One region of the Oceanobacillus sp. E9 genome, then DNA from elsewhere that is predicted to be linked to it. Evidence: riboswitches for the same ligand, from Rfam matches in the RefSeq annotation. Region 1 holds a riboswitch; each other region holds the start of a gene.
The links. A riboswitch is a leader RNA that binds a small molecule or an ion and turns the genes downstream of it on or off. The one in region 1 is predicted to bind S-adenosylmethionine.
Positions count from the first base shown of each region.

Region 2: linked by a shared signal. The riboswitch ahead of AQ616_RS00675 (O-acetylhomoserine aminocarboxypropyltransferase/cysteine synthase family protein) and the one ahead of AQ616_RS18675 (methionine ABC transporter ATP-binding protein) in region 1 are both predicted to bind S-adenosylmethionine.
Region 3: linked by a shared signal. The riboswitch ahead of ssuE (NADPH-dependent FMN reductase) and the one ahead of AQ616_RS18675 (methionine ABC transporter ATP-binding protein) in region 1 are both predicted to bind S-adenosylmethionine.

Region 1 covers NZ_LSNA01000011.1:41,165-47,585, reverse strand. Annotated here, with positions in the region: gene AQ616_RS18700 (SDR family oxidoreductase) at 1-85, shown strand, start outside; gene AQ616_RS18695 (arsenate reductase family protein) at 229-585, shown strand; gene gcvH (glycine cleavage system protein GcvH) at 654-1,034, shown strand; gene AQ616_RS18685 (ribonuclease M5) at 1,256-1,612, shown strand; gene AQ616_RS18680 (thioredoxin family protein) at 1,640-1,948, shown strand; SAM riboswitch class I at 2,030-2,128, shown strand; gene AQ616_RS18675 (methionine ABC transporter ATP-binding protein) at 2,255-3,283, shown strand; gene AQ616_RS18670 (methionine ABC transporter permease) at 3,273-3,941, shown strand; gene AQ616_RS18665 (MetQ/NlpA family ABC transporter substrate-binding protein) at 4,015-4,854, shown strand; gene AQ616_RS19745 (YuzK family famiily protein) at 5,033-5,209, shown strand; gene sufC (Fe-S cluster assembly ATPase SufC) at 5,816-6,421, shown strand, end outside.
Region 2 covers NZ_LSNA01000001.1:152,228-158,648, reverse strand. Annotated here, with positions in the region: gene AQ616_RS00685 (YpmS family protein) at 1-74, opposite strand, end outside; gene AQ616_RS00680 (SGNH/GDSL hydrolase family protein) at 86-1,015, opposite strand; gene AQ616_RS00675 (O-acetylhomoserine aminocarboxypropyltransferase/cysteine synthase family protein) at 1,528-3,198, opposite strand; SAM riboswitch class I at 3,303-3,412, opposite strand; gene rarD (EamA family transporter RarD) at 3,500-4,414, opposite strand; gene megL (methionine gamma-lyase) at 4,699-5,862, shown strand; gene cls (cardiolipin synthase) at 6,053-6,421, shown strand, end outside.
Region 3 covers NZ_LSNA01000001.1:191,993-198,413, forward strand. Annotated here, with positions in the region: gene AQ616_RS00835 (LLM class flavin-dependent oxidoreductase) at 1-812, opposite strand, end outside; SAM riboswitch class I at 893-1,002, opposite strand; SAM riboswitch class I at 1,127-1,234, shown strand; gene ssuE (NADPH-dependent FMN reductase) at 1,327-1,878, shown strand; gene AQ616_RS00845 (superoxide dismutase family protein) at 2,080-2,664, opposite strand; gene AQ616_RS00850 (DoxX family protein) at 2,837-3,349, opposite strand; gene AQ616_RS00855 (ABC transporter ATP-binding protein) at 3,609-4,541, shown strand; gene AQ616_RS00860 (ABC transporter permease) at 4,534-5,745, shown strand.

The sequences.
Region 1 (6,421 bases):
TAGTGATGCAGCATCTTATATAACAGGAACAGATCTTCGGGTTGATGGTGGAACAATAGCAAATATACAAAATATGAATAAATAATAATCGAAATAATTCACTTATAAATGAGAAATACGTTTTCATTTGGGGGTGTTTTTGTTTCCTTAAACTCTTACCTACGAGATGTATTAAGGATGCAAATGTGGTAAAATGTCCACGATAAGAAAACATGTAGGAGGAATATGATGGCTATAAAATTTTATTGGTATCCTAATTGTGGCACATGTAAGAAAGCAAAAAAATGGTTTGATGATAATCAAATAGACTATGAAGCAATACATATTGTGAACGAGACTCCTTCTTCTGATCAGATTCAAAATTGGATGGATATCAGTGAGTTTCCTGCAAAGAAATTTTTCAATACAAGCGGGAAAAAGTATCGGGAACTTAATATTAAAGATAAAGTCAATCAGTTATCCGAGAAAGAGATAGCAGATTTATTAAGTTCGGATGGTATGCTAATTAAACGCCCGATTGTTACGGACGGGAAAAATCTAACAATTGGGTTTAAAGAAGATTCCTTTGAAAAGGTTTGGAAGTAATTTTAACTAGAAAAATGATATTATAGATTGTATAGTTAAAATGGAATGATAATTTGGAGGGATTGTTTATGAGTTTGCCACAAGATTTATTGTATTCTAAAGAGCACGAATGGGTAAAACAAGAAGATGGGAAATTACGCATCGGGATTACAGACTTTGCTCAAGATGAATTGGGAGACATTGTGTTTGTCGAACTTCCTGAAATTGGGGAAGAGTTAAAAGCTGATGAACCCTTTGGGAGTGTAGAGTCTGTAAAGACAGTATCTGAACTCTATGCACCAGTAAGTGGAAAAGTAGTCGAAATCAACGATGAGTTGGAAGATAGCCCAGAGTATGTTAATGAATCTCCATATGAAAAAGCTTGGATGATTGTGATTGAACCATCCGACGAAAAGGAACTTGAAGAATTATTATCTGCAGAGAAATACGAGGCGTTTATTCAAGACTAATTTTTAGGCTGACAATTACACGTTATTTGTGTATAGTCAGCCTTTGTTTTATCATATAATGATAATATACAAATACTAGCTTATATTTCGATTAATGTATCAGTGAAGACGGTTTAAGTGTTTTGAGAATCGAATTATCATAAGTTTTATGGGAGATCTTTATTCCAAATCAAGTCGTGCTAAATAAGCATGTTTCTTGCTTACATAAGGAGTGCTATGCGATGATGACAAATGAATCTAATAAAGTAATAATTGTAGAAGGTTTGTCGGATAAACGACAGATTGAAAAAATCATTGATGATCATGTTATAATCGTTTGTACAAATGGGACTTTAGGTGTTGAAAAACTAGATGAACTACTAGAAACGTATCAATTAGATGAAAAAGATGTCTATATATTAGTAGATGAGGACCCTTCTGGTATGAAATTGAGAAAACAATTAGCGAGGGAATTACCTCATGCAGAACATATTTATGTGAGCAGTGAGTATCGCGAAGTTGCGGCTACACCTATGAAAGTTTTAGCTAATGTATTAATCGGAGCGAGATTTACAGTCCACCCATCTTATTTAATATAAAGAAAAGAACGATAAAGGTGATATATTATGAAGGAATGGAATAAACAAATGGAACGAGGTGTGATATATATTTACACACCATTTTGTGGAACTTGTTCGGTTGCGAGGGCGATGTTGGATAATATTGAACGACTTCACCAACAAGACATTTTTCACGAAATAAACGCATCTATTCACCCTGAATATATGCAGAACAACCAAATTGAAAGTGTACCATGCTTATTATTTATGGAAAATGGGGAAATTGTCGAAAGAATATATACGTTTTATTCAACTGCAAATATATATGATTATTTGATAAAATATCAACCAGAATTATTTTCAAATGCGACGTAATTTATTGATTGACAGTCCTATAAGCGCGTGCTAAGATAGGTACACTGAATTAATTAAAAATAACCATTAAAAATATGATATCTCTTATCTAGAGCGGTGGAGGGACTGGCCCTTTGAAACCGCGGCAACCTTCATAATTAATGAAAGGTGCCAATTCCTGCAGAAAATGAAAGATGAGAGAACGTCAGACGATATACGATAAGTACGTACGTCTTTCTGTTCTCTTACAGAAAGGCGTTTTTATTTTGACGAATTTTGGAGAAACTAAACGAAATGGTTGTTGGAGAGTAAGAGGAGGAATAAAGATTGATATCCATAGAAGGGTTAAGTAAAGTATTTTCATTAAATAAAAAAGACATCAAAGCTGTAGACTCATTGACCCTCAATATTGAAGATGGCGATATTTATGGCGTAATCGGTTATAGTGGAGCCGGAAAGAGTACGTTTGTACGTTTAATAAATCGACTAGAGGAACCTACATCTGGAAAAGTAACAATAGGAGATCAAATAATCACGGAATTAAATAAAAGTGATCTTCGTGTTGCACGACAAGATATAGGTATGATATTTCAACATTTTAATTTATTATGGTCACGTACGGTAGAGGACAATATTGGGTTTCCTTTAGAAATTGCTGGTGTTGATAAGCAAGAAAGAAAACGTAGAGTAAAAGAATTAATTGGATTAGTTGGTCTTGAAGGTAGAGAGAAATCATATCCTTCACAATTAAGCGGCGGACAAAAACAGCGTGTTGGAATTGCTAGAGCCCTAGCGAATTCCCCTAAAGTATTACTATGTGATGAAGCTACTTCTGCTCTAGATCCAGAAACGACTAATCAGATCTTATCATTATTACAAGACATTAATGAGAAATTAAATTTAACGATAATCTTAATTACCCATGAAATGCATGTTATTCGTAAAATTTGTAATCGTGTAGCTGTAATGGAGCAAGGAAAAGTAGTAGAAGAGGGACAAGTCCTAGATGTGTTTACAAATCCGAAACAATCAGTGACTAGAAAGTTCGTTGAACAGGTTATGAGTTCTAATGAGGATAGTGATATGTCAACGATCGTTGAAAATTATCCGAATGGGGTTTTATATCGAATTCATTTCTTAGGGGAGACTACAAATCAAACCTTAATCAGTCAGATAGCTAAACAATTTTCTGTAGATTTAAATATTATCCAAGGAAATATCACACAGACACAAGCAGGCAGCTATGGAGCATTGGTAGTTCAAGTAACGGGGAACGACAGTGAAATTGAACGAGCTAGAAGCTTTATCGAGAGTCAAGAGTCTGTTGAATTGGAGGTAATTCAACATGCTAAGTAGTTTATTTGAAGGGATCAAAATAGAAGATTTAATCGAAGCAACCTATGAGACGTTCTACATGACACTTATCTCAATGGTAGGAACAGCAATTTTTGGGATTTTGCTTGGGTTACTATTATTCCTAACTTCAAAAGGTAATATTTGGGAAAATCGAGTTGTGAATAATATTGTTGCAGCCTTTGTAAACATCTTCAGAGCTATACCATTTATTATACTAATTTTATTGCTATTCCCGTTTACCGATTTTCTAATGGGAACGATTCGTGGTCCTAATGCTGCTTTGCCAGCACTTATTATTGGATCTGCTCCATTCTATGCACGATTAGTAGAAATTGCACTTATTGAAGTGGATAAAGGTGTAGTGGAAGCCGCAAAAGCAATGGGAGCAAAGACAAGAACAATAATCTTTAAAGTTTTATTACCTGAATCAAAACCGGCACTCGTGTCTGGAATAACTGTTACAACAATTGCTTTGATAGGATATACCGCTATGGCTGGAGCGATTGGGGCAGGTGGACTTGGAAACTATGCTTATTATTTCGGGTTTCAGCGTCGTGACTTTGATGTTGTGTTATGGTGTACGATTATTATCGTACTTATCGTATTTATATTCCAATTCATCGGGGATGCTATTACTAGAAAACTCGATAAGCGTTAAAGAAGAATTCCTCAGGTAGCTTCACTACTTGTTGAAATAATTAATTAAAATGTTAAAAGGAGAGGACACAGAGATGAAGAAATTATTATTATTGTTAACTATTGCATTTGTGGGATTATTAGCAGCTTGTGGAACAAGTGATGAAGGTTCATCAGGTGATGAGTCGTCTGATGAAACCACAGAAATATCAGTTGGAGCTTCTAGTGTACCGCATGCGGAAGTTTTAGAAGAAGCAAAGCCATTATTAGAAGAGCAAGGAATTACATTAAATATAGAAGAGTACCAAGATTATATCTTGCCTAATGATGATTTAGCTGATGAACGTATTGATGCAAACTATTTTCAGCATATTCCTTTTCTAGAACAAACAATTGCTGACACAGGTTATGAAATTGAATCTATTGGCGGCATACATGTGGAACCAATGGGTGTATATTCCCAAAATATAACTAGTGTTGAAGAAATCACAGAAGGCACAGAAGTAATTTTAAGTAACTCAGTTGCTGAACACGGACGTATCCTTTCTTTATTTGAAAAAGAAGGCTTAATTAAATTAGATGAAAGTGTAGAAAAGTCTGCAGCAACGATTGATGATATTGAGGAAAATCCGAAGAATCTTCAATTCTCAGCTGAAACAGAACCAGGATTCTTACCTGAGTACTATCATAGTGAAGAAGATGCGCTAGTTGTTATCAATACAAATTATGCTATTGATACTGGTTTAAACCCTTCAGAAGATGCTTTATTTGTTGAAGGTGAAGAATCAGACTATGTAAATGTCATTGCAGTTCGTTCTGAGGATAAGGATAATGAAGCATTAAACGCTCTAGTCGAAGTTTTACAATCAGAAGAAATTCAAAACTTTATCACGGAAAATTATGATGGGGCAGTGGTTCCGACACCAACTAATTAAGTAATTAAGAGTAAAATGTAAGAATTGTATAGAAAAATCAGTTAAAGTGGTTTATTTTAAAAAAAATGAAGTTTTAATAGGAAATCAAGGTTTAAATCCATTTTGTTCGGGAATAGTTTCTGTGTTAACATTTTTAATGTTAACGAATAAGAAAGGATGATTTATTATTACCAGTGGAATGGATTTAACCTTTACTTCGGAAATGCAAAAAGGACTTGGACAATCAAGAGGATTGAATTATGAGGAATATGGAAGAAGTTTAGAAAAACAAATTCATGTTGAGAAACTGCGAGAGAAGGAATACCATGATGCTAAAACAATGGCATCTGAAATAAATTCACAACTACCAAAATAAATCTTAAAGACTGATGTCAATACGACATCAGTCTTTTATAATTACAAACGATAGGAAATATAGAATTTGTAGGCAATGGATAACTAACTGAATAAACTACACAAACTCCCAACAGCTAGACGACTTCAAGAAATCACCCTCCGATAAAGAAGACTGCCGAATGTTCTTTATGAGGCTTAGTCGCACTTATACCCCTGGGTGAAAAGAAGACTGCCGAATGTTCTTTATGAGGCTTAGTTGCACTTATACCTCGGGGTGATAGTCATCATCAGTTCGGCACCTCAATGTGTTTCCTATATCTCAGTTGTTTTGTTTCAGTTGCTATGTGGCTAAACGGGCACTAGCGCCATTGTCCTTATTACAGATAAGTTTGATAATATGTTAAAATAAATTTATATGTCCTTCTTAATGATTCAGTAAAATCTTCACCTTTTTAATACTTATTTAATAGCTAGCAATCGTGTTAGAAATAACCAAAAATGACAAGTTCAGTATAGCTTAAAAGAGTTGATAATTAATTTGAAATGCTTTAAGATTATAATGAGAATAAATTGAGAATGGATATAAATTCATTTGATGAAAATAAAGTACTTGGAGGTATGTTTTATGTCAGGATCAGTTTTAGAAATCAAAAATCTTCATGTAAGCATAGAGGATAAAGAGATCTTAAAAGGGGTAAACCTTACAATAAAAGGTGGAGAATTTCACGCAATTATGGGACCAAATGGTACTGGTAAATCAACACTAGCATCAGCAATCATGGGCCACCCTAAATATGAAGTTACAGAAGGAAGCATTACACTTGATGGTGAAGACGTATTAGAAATGGAAGTTGACGAGCGTGCTCGTGCTGGAATGTTCTTGGCTATGCAGTACCCAAGTGAAATTAGTGGTGTTACGACTTCTGACTTTTTACGTTCAGCAATTAATGCAAAACGTGAAGAGGGCGATGAGATCCCATTAATGAAATTTATCAAAGAATTAGATAAAGATTTAGATTTTCTTGATATTGATCAAAGTATGGCTACACGTTACTTAAACGAAGGTTTCTCAGGTGGAGAGAAAAAACGTAATGAAATCCTGCAATTAATGCAATTAAAACCAGAGATTGCGATTCTTGATGAAATTGACTCTGGATTAGATATCGACGCATTGAAAGTAGTTTCAAAAGGAATTAACCAAATGCGTTCAGATGAATTTGGTTGTCTAATT
Region 2 (6,421 bases), on a different contig from region 1:
TTTAAGGTAAATAACCCTATGAAAAGTTTTTTCCACTTGTTTATCTTTTTTAGTCTTCTTAATCGTTCTCTCATTATGTTCATCCTTATCTAATTGACATATAATTTAATACTCGTTCAGCAATTCTATAATACCCTTCGTAGTTCGGGTGGAAATTGTCGTCGGCATATAGGTTAATATTATTTGTATCATTAAATAAATCTTCAATTGGTATAAAAGTACTATTTTCATATTCATCTGTAATGCTGATTCCAGTATCATTCCAGTTACTAACGATCATATCAAGCTCTTGGATGTCTTCAAAGTAATTTTTAAAAGGATTATAAATCCCTACTAAATATATATAAGAATCGGGATTAATTTCCCGGATTTCAGTGAAAATATCTTGGAGCCTTTGCTCATAATGAACTTGTTCTACTTGAAAATCATTAATATCTAAGCTTGTGATATTTTCCTTAACCACTTGCATAATGTCGTTTGCACCAATAGTTACTAAAGCAATATCTGATTCTTGAATGGCATCAATCAAATTTTGTTCATTTCGTAATCTTTCTAGCAGTTGATCTGTTCGGTTACCTCGTTTTCCGAAGTTATCAAATTCAGCACTATATCCAGTACTATTTATTGTTCTATCAAGAATGCCAACATAACCGCCTTGCTCGGTTTCATCACCAACACCCTGAGTTAATGAATCACCAACAGCAACGATTTGTGTTTCATCTGTAGATAAGAAGTTCATCGTTCCCTGAACAGCTTCATTGATAACTTTGGGGAAGGGATTTCCTGATGTTTCTTCGGCTTCTGCATTCTCATTAGCTGTTTCGTCATTCGTATTGTCTTGTTGATTGTTTGATTTATTTTGATCTACTTGTTTTTGTAGTGCTGTTTCTTTCTCTATTTGGTCGGAGGAAAGATGCTTAAATGGATCTTGAGATTGGTAGATAAATCCAATTATAATAAGAAGTACTAACGCAACCAATCCGCTATAGATCATAATCTTTTTCTTGTTTTTCATGTAATCACACCTATGCAGTTCTTTTCTTATATATTATGAATTAGTAAATGGATTTGTCTATGAAGAAGGCTGGAGTAGATGGATTTTTATAATAATAGTTTAATCCATTTATTGATAACCTAAACCAACAATTTATAGGAATAAAAGCACAAGCGACCGTTTAGCAACGTAGCGAGTGCCTCCCTGTTTTTTTAAGGATGGTTCGACAATGGTCGAACTTCCTTTTTTTCTTTAAGATAAAGGACACGGTAAGGTGACAACCGATGATGACTTTCACCCAAGGGTATAAGTGCGACCACGCCATTCGGCAGTCTTCGTAGGGCAATTTCGTGAAGTCGCCGTTGCTGGTTGATGGAGCTAGAAGTGGCCTTATCTTTCTATGAACGATAGGAATTCCCAATTTTTATACTCTTATCTTTTCAAAAAAAAAAGCCTTCATTATGGAAGGCTCCTTATCTTATATATATTTTAATACCCTTATAAAATGAAACATAAACACATTTTAGAGCTAATTATAATTTGATTGGTTGTTTCGTCTCTTGACCATTACGAAGTTGTAGTGCGATTTTTGCTGGAGATTGATTGGTTATCACAATATTATTTTTTAATTGCGCAGATTGATTATCCGATGCAAAAACAATCGTATTTGTAGGTACTACTCCTTCGATAGACGGTATTGTCTCATCAATCCAAATAGCATCAACTTCTGTATTAAGATCACTTAAAGATGTCACCGGCAATATTTCATATCCTAGTGTTTTAAGCGGTGCTATTTGATCTTGGTCTATTTGAAGCGTAGCTATTACTTTTTTTCTCACTCCATTGCTTCGATCAAATGGAGATTGAAGTAACCATTGTACTGCAACTTCCTCTTGAGATGGTTTATTTGTACGTGATTTACCAGTAGCCTTTTCAATTGCTTGGTCAAGATCAGCGATAATATCATCGATAGACTCAAGACCTACGGATAATCGTACTAATTCTTCTGTTACACCACTTAATGCTAAGTCATCTTCGTTTAATTGTTGATGAGTGGTAGATGCCGGATGAATAATGAGAGATTTGGCATCTCCTACATTTGCAACATGTGACCATAATGAAACATTATCTATTAATGTTCGACCTGCTTCTCTACCACCAGATATTCCGAAAGTAATAATAGATCCGAAGCTTTGTTTTAAATATTTACCTGCCAGTTCGTGAGATGGATGCTCTTCTAATCCTGGATAATTCACCCATTCGACAGCTGGATGTGCTTGTAAATAGTTTGCTAATTGTAATGCATTATCCGTATGTCGTTTAATGCGTAAGTGTAATGTTTCTAATCCTTGCAGTAACAGAAAGGCATTTTGTGGGCTAAGGGATGCTCCAATATCACGTAATAACTGCACTCGAAGCTTTGTAATATATGCCTCCGCACCAAGATCAACGTATTTTAACCCATTATAACTTTCATCAGGTTTTACAAAGTCCGGGAAACGTTGGTTATTCCAATCAAACCGACCACTATCGACGACAACACCACCAATGGTTGTTCCATGCCCCCCAATCCATTTAGTTGCGGAATGAACAACAATATCTGCACCCCAAGTTAATGGCTTTGTTACATAAGGTGTAGCAAAGGTATTATCAATAATTAACGGTACACCATGCTTATGTGCTACTTCAGCAACTTTTTCAACATCAAATACATAGAGGCTAGGGTTGGTTATAATTTCACCAAAAACTGCCTTTGTCTTTTCTGTAATAGCATCTTCAATTGCTTGAGGATCTGTACCATCTACAAATTTTACATTAATTCCGTAACGTGGAAGGGTATTAGCAAATAGATTGAATGTACCTCCGTATAAGTTGCTATCTGCAACAATTTCATCTCCAGAACCAGCAATATTAAGAATTGCTAACGTAATCGCAGCCATACCGGATGATGTAGCAACAGCGCCAATACCATCTTCTAGTTGAGTAATTCGTTGTTCGAAAGCATCTACAGTTGGGTTCATAATACGTGAATAAATATTTCCTGGTTCTGCTAAACCAAATAAATTTTGTGCATGTTCGGTATCTCGAAACACATAGGATGTAGTTTGATATATTGGAACTGCACGTGATCCAGTTGATGGATCTGGTTCTTGCCCACCATGAAGTAAGATAGTTTCTGCTTGTAATGATTGAAATTTAGACATCGTATTTCCTCCTTGAAATTATTATTTTTAAAGTAATAAGAGAAGGATTAAAAAAAAAGCCCCCTTCATAAGAAGAGGACTTTGTCTTTATAAAACCGAACCTCCTCTTATCTTCCAGACAATTGTCTGTAGGATTTAGCACCTTTCAATAGCAAAATTGCCACAGGTTGCCGGGTTTCGCAGGGCCTATTCCCTCCACCACTCTTGATAAGAGATTTGCTTATTAAATTGTTATAAAGTATATCTTGTTTTCTTATTGATTGTCAACAGTAAATTTATAATTATTTTAAAATTCATATAATCAATGCTTTTTCCCTCGCTTGCGGGGTAATTGTTTATATAAGCTATACATATAAATTGCTAGTGCTAACCAAATAAATAAAAATGTGATCATATGGTGAGTAGTAAAGGATTCTTTATATAGAAATACGCCAAGAAAGAACATCACAGTCGGTGCAACATACTGTAAGAATCCAACAGAAGCGAGCGGTATTCTTCTTGCCCCCGCAGCAAATAGAAGCAAAGGAATAGCAGTAACAATGCCTCCACCTATTAAAAATAGATTTTCCACGGTCAAGATAGGATTTAATGAAAATCCTTGTGCTTGAGGAGCTAACCATATATATAATAATGCAAATGGTGTCATAACAAGTGTTTCTAACGTAAGCCCAAACATTGCACTGAGATCTAGGGTCTTCTTGATGAAACCATAAATGGCGAAAGAAGCAGCTAAAAATATCGATATCCATGGGAAGATCCCATACCCTAATGTAAGATAAATTACTGCTGCTCCAGCAAGAATAAATGAGAATATCTGCGCTTTGGTTGATGGTTCTTTTAGAATGATTAATCCCAATAATATACTTAAAATTGGATTAATATAGTAGCCTAAACTAGCTTGTAGAACGTGTCCTCCGTTGACGGCAAATATAAACAAAAACCAATTTAGTGTAATTACAATCGATGCTAAGGTGATGGAAATGATTTTTTTTCGATCTTGCTTCATATGCTTTATCGTATGTACAAAAGCCCGCCATTTTCCAGACATCATTACAAGCAAAATCATAAATACACAACTCCAAATAATACGGTGTGCAAGAATAGTTCCTGCTTCAATTGTGTCAATTTGTTTCCAATAGATTGGTAGAAATCCCCAGAGTAAGTATGCACTAAATGCAAGAATCATACCTTGCTGAAATGATGATTTATTCCCCATATTTTTTCCTTCTTTCTATAAGTACATTGAGTTTTATCTAATAATAGATGGATTTTTGAAGAGAATCAATTATTTGAATTCATGATAAAGAAAACGCTTTCATAAATGTTGTAAATACTTTATTATTGTATTTGACGATGATTAATCGTCTGTAAAAACTAAATAAGACTGTACAAGAGCTTGGACGGACACGAATGCTGGTGTTCAGCTTTTTTATTATTAATTAGGGTGGAAAACCAATATAAAAGAGGGGGATTTTGGTGAAAAAAAAGTCATATAAACATATGGAAACGTCAGTTATCCATGAAGGTTACGATTCAACACAGATGCTTGGGAGCTTGACACCTCCAATATTCCAAACATCAACATATACATTTGACTCAGCAGAACAGGGGGAAGCACGGTTTGCTGCAGAAGAGGAAGGGTATATTTATTCACGTTTAGGTAATCCAACTGTACGCATTTTGGAGGAGAGGATTGCAGCATTAGAAGGTGGAGAGCGAGGATTAGCTTTTTCATCTGGGATGGCAGCCGTATCCGCTATTTTACTTGCATTAACAAAAGCCAATGATCACATTATTTGCTCTTCAGGATTATATGGCTGTACGTATGGTTTGTTATCTATGATGGAAGAAAAGTATAACATTAGAACCGATTACTCCACTATGTTATCCGAAAAGGAATTGGAAGACCAGATAACCAAAGATACTGCATTAATTTATGTAGAGACGCCCATTAATCCTACCATGCAAGTAATTGACTTAGAATTAGTTGTGAATGTAGCTAAGAAATATCGACTGCCAGTAGTAGTTGATAATACTTTTTCGTCCCCATATTTACAGCGGCCGTTAGAATTAGGATGTGATTTTGTCATTCATAGTGCTACGAAGTATATTGGGGGGCATGGTGATGTAATTGCGGGGCTTGCAGTTGGAAAAAAAGAGATAATGGATACAATTGCCTTAACTACGCAAAAAGATATTGGGGGAGTTTTGTCTCCCTTTGATGCGTGGCTATTGATTCGAGGACTAAAAACATTACCAATACGAATGGATAGACATAGTAGTAATGCAGAAAAAATAGTTCAACAACTAAAATTACACAAAGCAGTAAAAAACGTTTATTATCCTGGTGATCCTGATTTTTCTAATGTTGAGATTGCCAATAAACAAATGAAGTTCGCAGGAGGCGTCCTTGCGTTTGAAGTCAAAGGTGGAAAGAAAGAAGCGCAACAAGTGTTAAATAATCTTAACTTTATAAAAATAGCGGTTAGCTTAGGAGATGCGGAATCATTAATGGAACATCCAGCTTCTATGACACATGCCGTTATTCCGGTTGAGGAACGAGCAAAGATGGGAATAACTGAATCCTTATTAAGGCTTTCGGTTGGAATTGAAGCATGGGAAGACATTTGGGAAGATATTCAACAAGCACTTGATAACATTTAAATTGGGTATAACAATTTAAGAAGTATTCTACTGACTTAAATGTTGGTAGATACTTCTTTTTTAATGTGTATCGACTTGGGAACAATATATAAGATAAAGAGCAGTAAAGAACTTAGAGGTATTATCTAGAAAAGCAATTCTGTGCTATTATTAGAAAGTATAGTGTTTGTTTAGTTAGGGGGCAATGGCTATGGGAATAACTTCTTTGTTATTAGGACTAACATTTATTCTTAATATTGCATTAGCTATTTCTATTATTTTTCTTGAACGTAAAGACCCTACGTCCTCTTGGGCATGGGTGATGGTCCTTTTATTTATACCAATCCTCGGTTTCTTTCTTTATTTGATATTTGGAAAGCCAATTAGTAATAGGAAGATTTTTTCGTGGGATAAGAAGAGTCGGCTAGGTGTAAAAACAACAGTCCAATCTCAATTAAGGCTTTTAGAAGAAAATCAATTTGAATTTAACCAACCAGACCTTATCGAACATAAGGATCTCGTATATTTACATTTGAAAAATGATGAAGCAATTTATACGCAAAATAATGGCGTCGATATT
Region 3 (6,421 bases), on a different contig from region 1:
GTAAAATCTTTCATTCCTGCATATCCTTTTTCGTCTTTTATTGATGTAATTCTTTCCAACTCTTGTAATGCTTCTTCCTCAGAGTCTCTACATATCACGTAGGCAGCCATACTAAATGATTGCAATGCTTCCTTATCGAGATTATTTCTCCGATTTTTCATATTACCTATTTTTTCTTGAATTTCTTCTACTGTTCCACCATGCATCACATATGCATCGCATAAAGTAGAAATTACTTGCTTCCCTTTTTCACTTTCTCCCCCAGCATATAGAATTGGATTCGGTTGTTGAATAGGTTTTGGTGCTAACTTCGTATTCTCTACCTGATAAAATTTCCCGTAGTAAGAGAAGGTACCTTCCGTCCAAAGTCCTTTTAAAACCTCTAGGAATTCGATTGTTCTATCGTACCGCTCATCATGTTCAGTGAAGTCTCCACCATATTGTTTCGCTTCTTCTGACCACCATCCAGAAACAACATTTAGCGTGAATCTTCCTCCACTTAATTGGTCAATATTAGCAGCCATTTTCGCAATTACTGCTGGATTGTGATATATCGGTCTAACCGCTGTCATAATTTCAATTTTATTTGTTACAGCAGCTAACCCGGCTGCTGTTGTCCAAGCTTCTAAAGAATTCGCTTCTATCCCTTTAATATCATTTAAATATAATTCAGCAATTAATGTCGTATCATAGCCCCATTCCTCAGCATGCTGAATTACCTGTTTCGCATATTCAAACGTAGGAGGCATCTGCTCATCTTCTACATTACGAAGCCAACCTCCAAAAATCGGCAACCAAAAACCATACTTCATTTTCATCCCCCATGTCTATAGTTGTAATAATACTAAAAAAGCCCTTTCCTTAGATAAGAAAAGAGCTCTGTCACCGTCTTCTCTTATCTACCAAGCATAAAAATGCTTGATGGATTTGGCACAGTATTCAAACTAGAACCTGTTGCCGAGGCTTCTGTGGGCCATGTCCCTCCACCTCTCAGGATAAGATATTTCATTATTTAGTTTGTTTCAACGATAATAATACAAGCTGATAGAATTGTCAATTAAATTTCCTCACAAAACAAAGTTGACTTATCGGGATTGATATATTAGAATATATAAAAAATTAATACATCTTATCAAGAGAAGCCGAGGGACCTGGCCCGTTGACGCTTCAGCAACCTCTAATTTCATTAGAAAGGTGCTACCTCCAGCAAGTTATATTTCTTGAAAGATAAGAGCCCAGATTAAAAAAAATCCGCGACGCTCTTATTTGTTAAGCTTATCGCGGGTTTTCTTATATTCTAATTTATTTTCAAAGGAGATAGGTAAAATGAACAACATTGTGACATTGTCCGGCAGCCCCTCCGAACTATCTAGGTCAGAAAAGGTCTTACATTATTTAGGTGATCAACTAATCCAACAGAAATTTTCTGTAACCCATATTTCTGTTAAAGATGTGCCGTATGAAGATTTATTTACAGGGAATTTTCAAAGTGCGGCTATTAAGAATATAACCCAAAAAATCCAAGTGGCAGATGGTGTCATCGTTGGTTCTCCTGTCTATAAAGGAGCATATTCGGGTGTTTTGAAAGCTTTAATTGATCTATTGCCCCAGGATGCACTTAAACACACACCAGTCTTACCAATTATGACAGGGGGCAGCCCTGCACATTTATTAGCGGTTGAGTACACATTAAAACCTGTTCTCGCAACTTTAAAAGCACATAACCTCAAAGGATTATATTTTTTAGATGAACAAATAGATAAACAACACGAAATCCCTATTATCGATAATAATATCTTACAACGAGCAAAGAAACAGGTGGACTATTTTGCACAAATGGTTGAAGGAACTTCGACACAAGCATTAACAACTTATTGAGGAGACTTTAATCAATGAATAAACGAATTTCTTTAACGTTTTTGATACGATGTATCAATACTGGTCTATGGAGACATACCCAGGACCAATCTCATATATACAAATACAGTCTTCCACCAAACACAATTATAATAAAGTAGAAAAGAGACTAGGAACATTTATTCTTTGTCCTAGTCTCTTAAAGTTTAAGAATGGAATTAATTATTCTCCTATTACACCACACGCAATACGATCTCCTGCGTCACCAGATGGTTGAGACCTATAATCATCTGGACCGGAATGAATCATTAATGAGGTTCCTTGCTCTGTATACAATGTATTCTCCGTATCAGCTTGTAAAGTCACCATTGGAGCATCAACTTCTGCCTGAACGGTTCCGTCTTCATTTACGGTGATGTTCTCTAAATCACCTGCATGAGGTCCTTCTGGATGATTAAATCCGTGCTTAGCATTTGTTGGGTTATAATGCGAGCCAGCTGATTCAAAATCTGGCAATTCACATTTACCTACTTCATGAATATGAAAACCATGTTCTCCTGCTGGTAAATCTTCACCCTCTAATGAGATATGAACTCCTTCTTCACCTTCTGTTAATGTAGCTGTTCCAACAACTTGTCCTTCGTTATTTTCTAGTGAGACTAAAACCTCTTCCTCTGCAGTTGCATTCGATTCTACTGCTTCCTCACCCTTATCCTGATTTTCTTGCCCTGTTTGATCATCGTTACATGCTATCAGTAACAGGGTAATTAACATAAACGACAATACATATACCCATTGTTTTTTCACTATGTTTACTCCTTTCGTTGAAGATATGAATATATAATTATTACCTATATCTATCATTCACAACTTAGCTTAGATTTAAACGCGAAATTTGGCATAATATGTAATTGTAAAATCCATTATAATTATTTAAAAAACTCCCAAACTATTCGTTTGGGAGTTTTAGATTCCTATTTTAAGCAGCTACTGTTGTTTTATTTTGTTTCTGTTTTCTATTTTTCCAAGTTTGTTTCATATATGGCATTACCCAACGATCTAATCCGTATTTACCAGCATTTGCTCCAGCTACGATGATGAAGATTGTCAGTAACACCATCTGTGCATTGGTGCTGACTGTTCCACTAAATAAGAATGCGAAGTTCATGGTGATACCCATTAAAGCAGCGAAGTTTGTGAATAATCCAAGAATTAATGCTATACCTACTAATACTTCTCCCCACATTACTAAAACTGTAAATAAATCGGCATTTGGTAGAGCAACTGCTTCTAAAAAGGCACCCCACCAAGCTTGAACTGTTGGATGTTCACCACCAGTTTGAGCAACAGCTCCTTGCAAGAATCCACTCGCATCAAATTCTCCCCCCATTAATTTACCTAAACCACTGGTTAACCAAACATAACCTATATACACTCGAATAATTGTCCATAACCCTGCAGCTACTTTATGATTTCTAATAAAATTCATCATTGCCTTTTCACTCCTTATTTGGAATTAAATGAATTAATAACATTTGTTCAACATTTCACATATTGTTTTATAGGATATCCTTATCACACTTTTATAATAGCACCTTCTTGTTATTGGAACCACATTTCGTGAATGTTTTCACATATTAGTAACAAAGTAGTGAATACTTTTTGAACAATTAAAATTAAATTGAAACTTTTCACATAAGTAAAGCGTACTTATACTATCGATGAATAAATTCAATCAAGGAGGTAATTGAATGGAGCCTTTATTACATGTTCATAACTTGAAAAAGTCTTTTAAAGATAAACAAGCTTTAAAAGGAATTTCATTCGAAGTTCACCGTGGTGAAATCATGGCTATTCTTGGTCCTAATGGTGCAGGAAAATCTACTACAATTCGTAATATTATGGGAATTATGTACCCTGATAGTGGAACTGTTCAGTTTAATTATAATGGGAAAGGAATACCTAAAAATAAAATCGGATATTTACCTGAAGAGAGAGGATTGTACAAAAATGTAAAAGTCATGGATATTCTATTATATTTAGCAGATTTAAAGGATTATCCAATTCAACAAGCAAAAGAAAGAGTACTTTATTACTTAAAAAAATTTGATTTAGAAGGAAAAGAAAATGTATCTATAGAAGAATTGTCCAAGGGGATGGGACAAAAAGTACAATTCATTGGTTCAATTATCCATGAACCTGATTTATTAATTTTAGATGAACCTTTTTCAGGATTGGATCCGGTCAGTCAGGACATTTTTAAAGACGAGATCTCACAACTTGCCGCTAACGGAACAGCAATCTTACTTTCCTCTCACCAAATGAATTTGGTAGAAGAAATGTGTGATCGATTGTTTATGATCCAAAACGGACAAAAAGTAATATATGGTACATTAGATGATGTGAAAAAACAATATGCTAACTTTAAATGTACAATTTCAGGGAAAAATAGCACCGAACAGCTGCAAACAATTCCTAACGTTGACCGAATTGAACAAAATGGAGATACGACTATTCTCCATCTTAATCAAGATGTAAATCCACCTCTTTGGTTACGTCAATTACCTGAGGATTTACATATTTCAGAACTGAAGCTTAATCGTATCTCACTCCACGAGATATTTATTGATATCGCTACCAACCAACATCTAATAAAGAAAGGAGAAGGTGAGATTTATGTATAATGCTTGGAAAGTTGCCAAATGGGAAATAAAACGTAATCTAAAGAATAAAACATTTGTGATTGGTCTATTTATCTCTCCTCTTTTACTTCTTTTATTTTATTTCATCGGTAGTCTATTTTCAGATTCAAATGAATCCGAACAAATGACAGTATATGTAAATGATCAAATGGAAGTATTTTCAGAGTTTGAAAACATTGTAGATCAGCAAGGATTGGATTGGCAGATAGAATCTACAGATGTAAGTCAAGCAGAACTAGATGAAGTCGAAGAGGATAATACTGCATATCTGTTTATTTTTGAAGATGCAATACAGTCAGGTTTTGTCCCAATGCATTTAAGCGAAGATATTGATCCTGCTTTTATTGGCCAAGTCCAATCGTTAAGTGCTCCGCTCCAAGCAATGAGAGCTACAGACTCTGGACTCTCTAATCAAGAAGCTGAGCAGTTATTACAACCAGTTGTCTTTATAGATGAGACAACGATTGATGCAAATGAAGAATCGGAAGCAATGGCGGATACCCTTCAACAAATCGTACCAGGTATTTTCGCAGGAGTAATTATGCTTTCCATTGTGTTTACTGGAATGGCGATTTTCCAAAGCGCTTCGCAAGAAAAGAAGGATAAAATCGCAGAAATCATTTTATCTTCATTAACTCCATCAGAACTTATGCAAGGAAAAATTATTGGTTACTTTGTACTTGGATTAATTCAAGTTGTCGTATTTATTGGTATCATTCTTCCAGTTGCTGTATGGCAACTCGATATTCCTCTTTTGGAGTATATATTCGTACCTGAAACCATCCTATTAGTATTTATTGCTCTATTAAGCTATTTAATGTTTGCTGCTATTTTTGTAGGAATTGGTGCAACAATGGCTGATGTCTCTACCGCTGGAAACTTCCAGGGCATGGTAATGATGCTTCCATTCTTACCATTCATTTTAGCCGGTCCAGTCATCAGTGATCCAAATGGGATTGTCGCAACTGTAAGTACGTATATACCTTTTACTTCTCCTGGGGTACTACTGTTACGGCTTACCTTTTTAGAAGAGTGGCCATGGATAGAAATTATAATTGCATTAGCCATTTTAATTGTGAGCATTATTATATTTATGAAGCTAGCAGGTAAAATCTTTCAAGTTGGTATTCTTATGTATGGTAAGAATGCAACGCCTAAAGAAATTTGGAAATGGATACGAGCGTAAAATAAAAAGTGTGAGTGATTTCCATAGGGACAGTCTCATCTATTCCCTGCTGGATTCACTCACATTTACATTTTCATAGTAATGAATTTTAAAAGTGCAAGATATAGATAGTAAAAATTATTCTGAATGATCAACAAATAGTTCTCCTATTTGCTCGCGTTTTTCTTGTGCTTTAGCGTGGAGAGGTGAATTGCGGATATTTGATTCAATTTCCTGATACTGTTCCTTCGACGTATAAGCTCAAATAGCTGTTATTTCTGTTTGCTTTTCATTCACCCACCTACCGATTAACTTACTTCCGTGTTCTAACTGATTAGGCAGTAAATATTTGTGAAAAAAATTATTAAAAACAGCTAAATTTTCGGATTTGATTTTGTATGTTTTCTTACGATAAATTATTTCCATTCACCTTTCTTTCATTTTATATGGAGTCGATACATATACTGCATATAAGAAAAATTAGAGCAAACCTTGCTAGCTAAGACTTTTCCTTGAAGCAACAAGGCTGAGACAAAAGTATAGATACGAGATCAGTAGGAGCAATTAACATTTTCCACAAGCATAAGTTTATCTAAGTCTTTGTCTGTTGACGCCTTGCCAATCGCTCACAATTCTTTTAAAACAGAATTATACGATGTTAACTTAGGTACGAGGTGCTTAAAACTGGACAAAGATA